Regions from separate parts of the Luteimonas fraxinea genome, predicted to be linked through region 2. Evidence: riboswitches for the same ligand, from Rfam matches in the RefSeq annotation. Region 2 holds a riboswitch; the other holds the start of a gene.

Region 1 (2,448 bases), 1.6 Mb from region 2:
TGCAGGCCGACGCCCATGATCAGGCGCAGCGGATACACGTAAAGCAGTGCGACGGCGATCAGCAGCAGGCCGAGCGTGGTCACCCGGGCGTCGCTCAGTCCGGTGCGACGGCTGAAGCGGTGATGCGTGGCCCAGAACATCGCCAGGATCGCGAATCCGGCGAGAAACGCCGGTGCGCGCCGCAGCGCCTCATGCAGTTCGGACACGCTTGCCGGCATCGCGTCGAACGACACGACCAGCAGTGTCACCGCGAACGCGAATGCGGCGTCGACGAAAGTTTCCAGACGCGAGGCCTGCGTACCACGCAAGCGGAATCCGTCCGCATCGCGCGGCCACGCGTCCTGTCCCCCGAGCCCCTGCGGGGCCGCTGCTACACTCCTCGGCATGTTCACTTCATCTCCCCTGACCGGCTCCAAGGCCGAACAGTATGCCGCGCTGGCGGCACAGGCACGGGCGCTGCTGCACGGCGAACGCGATGCGATCGCCAATGCGGCGAACCTCTCGGCGCTGGTCTATCACGCGCTGACGGATCTCAACTGGGTCGGCTTCTATCTCTTCGACGGCACCGAACTCGTGGTCGGCCCGTTCCAGGGTCTGCCGGCCTGCGTGCGCATTCCTCTAGAAAAAGGCGTGTGCGGCGCGGCTGCGCGCACGCGCACGACGCAGCGCGTCGACGACGTCCATGCGTTCCCGGGCCACATCGCCTGCGACAGCGCCTCGCGCTCGGAAATCGTCGTGCCGCTGCACATCGGCGAGCGCCTGATCGGCGTGTTCGACATCGACAGTCCGGTGCCGGCGCGTTTCGACGTTGAAGACCAGGCAGGCATCGAGTCCCTCGCCGCCCTCTATCTCGAATCACTGCAATGACCGCACCGACGCCGCTCAAGCTGCGCAACATCGGACCCAAGTCCGCGGCCTGGCTGCGTCAGGTGGGTCTGCGCACGCGCGAGGATCTGGAAGCGGCGGGCGCGGTGGATGCGTTCGTCAAGGTGCGCCGCGCCGGTTTCAAGCCCAGCCTCAATCTGCTGTATTCGCTGGAAGGCGCGTTGCTCGACTGCCACTGGCAGGACGTGCCCGAGGCGCGCCGCCTGCAACTGGTCGAAGCCGCCGAGGCCGCGACCGCCCTGTTGCCCGATCCGCGCTCGCGCCAGGCCGCCGGCCCGGTGACGACGACGGTGACCGAACCCGTCGAGTCCGAATCGCCCTTCGATCGCCTGTTCGACCGCCGCGACGACTGACCGCACCGCCGGCGCGCCCTGCCCGCGCCCGCAGCCCCGCGCTCACGTACAATCCGCGCCAGCTTCATGGTGACCCGCCGGCGCATCGCCGTCCGGGTTGAAACGGGAAGCCGGTGACGCGCTCAGGCGCCAGCCCGGCACTGCCCCCGCAACGGTAAGCGTGTTCAAGGCATCGCATCCGCCACTGTGCTCATGCACGGGAAGGCGCGACGCCCGGGAGTCCTCCCACGCGCGAGTCCGGAGACCGGCCACGAAGTCTTCCTCGATTGCGATGCGGCGGGCATTGCGGCGGCGTTCCGGACGGCCTTGCGCGCGTCCGGTCGGCGGCCGTGTCCGTCCTCGCGATCTCCCGACACCCCGCGTGCGTGGGCGCACGCGACAAGGAGACTGCAATGCCGTTCCGTACTCTGACCGTGGCGATCGTCGCCGCTCTCGCTTCGCCATTCGCCGCTGCCGCGACCGCCGCCGATGCGCGCGATCTCGACACCGTGCTCGTCACCGCCAACCGTGGCGAAAGCACGCTCGGCGACACCATCGTGCCGGCCCAGGTCATCGACCGCGCCGAGATCGAACGCACCCAGGCACGTGATCTGCCCGAACTGCTGCGCGGCCGCGCCGGCATCCAGATCGGCAACTCCGGTGGTCCCGGCAAGCTAACCTCGATCTTCATGCGCGGCAGCGAATCCGATCACGTGCTGGTGCTGGTTGACGGCGTGCGCATCGGCTCGGCGACCGCTGGCCTGGCCGCATTCCAGGACATTCCGGTCGACCAGATCGAGCGTGTCGAAATCGTCCGCGGCCCGCGCTCGAGCCTGTACGGATCGGAAGCCATCGGCGGTGTCATCCAGATCTTCACCCGTCGCAACACCGGCGCGATCAGCCCGCACGCACGCATCGGCGTGGGCAGCCACGACCTGCGCGAAGCCAGCGCGGGCATCGGTGGCCGCGCCGGCCGCGGCTGGTTCGGTGTCGATGCCGCGTTCCAGCGCACCGACGGCATCGACAGCTGCCGTGGTTCCAGCGTTCCCTTTGGCGGCTGCGGCGTCGAAGAGCCCGACCGTGACGGCTACCGCAACCGTTCGCTCAACCTGCGTGGCGGCGTGGAGCTTGCGGAAGGACTCACGTTCGAAGCCAACGCCCTGCGCGCCGAAGCCTTCAACGAGTACGACGGCAGCGTGTTCGGCGGCAACGAGGCCGACAACGTGCAGCA
Region 2 (2,448 bases):
GCGATCGGGGCGCCGATCTGCATGGTCCAGTCCTGGGCGATCTCCTCGGCCCGGCGCTCGATCTCCAGCGCGGTCCGGCGCAGCACCGCGGCGCGTTCGCTGGGCGTGGTGTGGGGCCAGGGCCCCGAGTCGAAAGCCTCGCGCGCAGCCGCCACGGCGGCGTCGATATCGGCCGGCGAGGCTTCGGGATAGTCCATGAGCGGCTGTTCGGTGACCGGCGAGATGATCCGGATCCGGCGATCGGACAGGGGCGCAACCCACGCGCCATCGATGAAAAATGTGCGCGGGACCCGCACACTCGTGCCATTGCTGTTCATGACGTGACTACTCCTTGGGGGGCTGCTCTCGAGCGTGATTGCGGACGGTCCGTGCTGTGTATCCAGTGGCGTGGCGTGCAGGCGCCACGGCGCCCGATCGGCGGACCGGGTGTAATAGTGACATAACTGTCATCATGACAAAGGTGTTTTTATGAAAGATCATCGGACCGGTGTCGCAGCCCAGCGGCGTGCCCGGATGCGCGCCACGCTGCTGCGTGCGGGCCTCGAAGTGATGTCACGCAAGGGCGTGGCCGCGACGACCATCGACGATGTGATCCGCCAGGCCAACGTGGCCCGGGGCAGCTTCTACAAGTACTTCGGTGGGGTGCCCGAGCTGGCAAGCGCCATCGGCGTGGCGGTTGCGCAGGAGATGATCCTGGCGCTGGAGGACGAGATGGACCGGATCCCGGATCCCGCCGCGCGCCTCGCGACCGGCCTGACCGGTGTGTTCTCGATGGCCCGTCGGCATCCCTTGCTGGCCCGCTTCCTGGTCCGGTCGGGCTGGCCGGTGGACGATTTCGGCGGACTGTTCCCGGAGAAGATCGGCAGCGCGATCACCCAGGGCATCGCCGAGGGCCGCTTCGTCGACATGCCGCTGCATGTCGCGATGGCGCTCGTGGGCGGCATTGCGATGGGCTGCATGCACGCGATCGCCGAGGGCGTCGCACACGAGGCCGCCGCCAGCGCGGTCGGGGTCGTTCTGCGTGGACTCGGCGTCGACAGTGCGCAGGCCGCGCGGATCTCGGCCGCCAGCGATGGCCCACTCGAATGGAAGACGGGCCCGCTGCTGGACAGCCTGGTCGCCGCCGGACCGTGAGCGCCGGCCACGCGCGGCCGGCGTGCCGGCGTAGCGCCCTGCGGCCCTCCGATTGACGCCCGCGCGCGACCGGCGTAACGTCGGCGCCGCCTTGGTTCCATCTCTGTATCAAGATATGGCGATGGATTAAAAGGGAAGCCGGTGCGTCGCGCTCGTCGCGGCAATTCCGGCGCTGCCCCGCAGCGGTAATTGGAAACGAACTCCGTCATCGCACTGGCGCCGTCACGGGTCGGGAAGCGACGGACAGTAGGCCCGCCACGCCTGTGGCCCGTCCATGAGCCCGAAGACCTGCCCTGGCCGTCCGCGCATGACCGCGCGGACGTTCGACCTGGACCTCCGCGGGGAGGTGACCGGTGCCATGCCGCGCATCCTGCGTGGTCGGCTCCGCATGTCCGCGCGCAGGCCCGGTTCGCCCGAGGGGGCGAAGGTCGCCTGCACGGTCCGTGGCGCGCATGCGCAGCGGCGCGCGGTCCTTCGTTCCTCAAGCATCCATCGCATTGAGGAGCACTACACGTGACACAGATCGGCAATCTCGGTTTTCCCCGCATCGGCGCACGCCGCGAACTCAAGCGTGCAGTCGAGGCGCACTGGCGCGGCGGTGATGCTGCCACGCTACAGGCCACCGCCCGCGAACTGCGGCTGCGGCACTGGACCCTGCAACGCGAGGCGGGCGTCGACCTGCCGCCCAGCAACGACTTCTCGCTCTACGACCAGGTGCTCGACGCCGCGTTCTGCGTCGATGCCATTCCCGGGCGCTATCGCGCGCTGGCCGATGCCGATCCACTGGCCGGCTACTTCGCGCTCGCACGCGGGCATCAACGCGATGGCATCGATCTGCACGCGCTCGAGATGACCAAGTGGTTCGACACCAACTACCACTACATCGTCCCCGAGCTGCACGCCGACCAGGCCTTCGCACTGCGCGACGACAAGCCGGTGCGCGAGTACCTGGAAGCCCAAGACGCCGGCATCGAGACGCGCCCGGTACTGATCGGTCCGGTCACGCTGCTGTGGCTGTCGAAGACCACCGACGGCAGCGACCGCTTCGCACTGCTCGAGCGGCTGCTGCCGGTGTACGCGGCACTGCTGCGCAAGCTGCACGACGCCGGCGCTGGCTGGGTGCAGATCGACGAGCCGGCCCTGGTGCTCGATCTCGATGACACCATGCGCGCGGCCTACCGTCGCGCCTACGCCGCACTCGCCGACATCGTGCGTCCGAAACTGCTGCTGGCGACCTACTTCGGCGCACTCGACGACAACCTCGAACTCGCCGCATCGCTCCCGGTCGACGGCCTGCATGTAGATCTGGTGCGC

Evidence for each region. A riboswitch is a leader RNA that binds a small molecule or an ion and turns the genes downstream of it on or off. The one in region 2 is predicted to bind cobalamin.
Region 1: another riboswitch for cobalamin. It lies ahead of btuB (TonB-dependent vitamin B12 receptor); the one in region 2 lies ahead of LU699_RS07590 (hypothetical protein).

The regions. Positions count from the first base shown of each region.
Region 1 covers NZ_CP089507.1:128,338-130,785, forward strand. Annotated here, with positions in the region: gene LU699_RS00590 (TMEM175 family protein) at 1-308, opposite strand, end outside; gene LU699_RS00595 (GAF domain-containing protein) at 385-867, shown strand; gene LU699_RS00600 (TfoX/Sxy family protein) at 864-1,238, shown strand; cobalamin riboswitch at 1,289-1,505, shown strand; gene btuB (TonB-dependent vitamin B12 receptor) at 1,631-2,448, shown strand, end outside.
Region 2 covers NZ_CP089507.1:1,697,694-1,700,141, reverse strand. Annotated here, with positions in the region: gene LU699_RS07600 (aldehyde dehydrogenase) at 1-317, opposite strand, end outside; gene LU699_RS07595 (TetR/AcrR family transcriptional regulator) at 514-1,134, shown strand; cobalamin riboswitch at 1,210-1,444, shown strand; gene LU699_RS07590 (hypothetical protein) at 1,409-1,651, shown strand; gene metE (5-methyltetrahydropteroyltriglutamate--homocysteine S-methyltransferase) at 1,648-2,448, shown strand, end outside.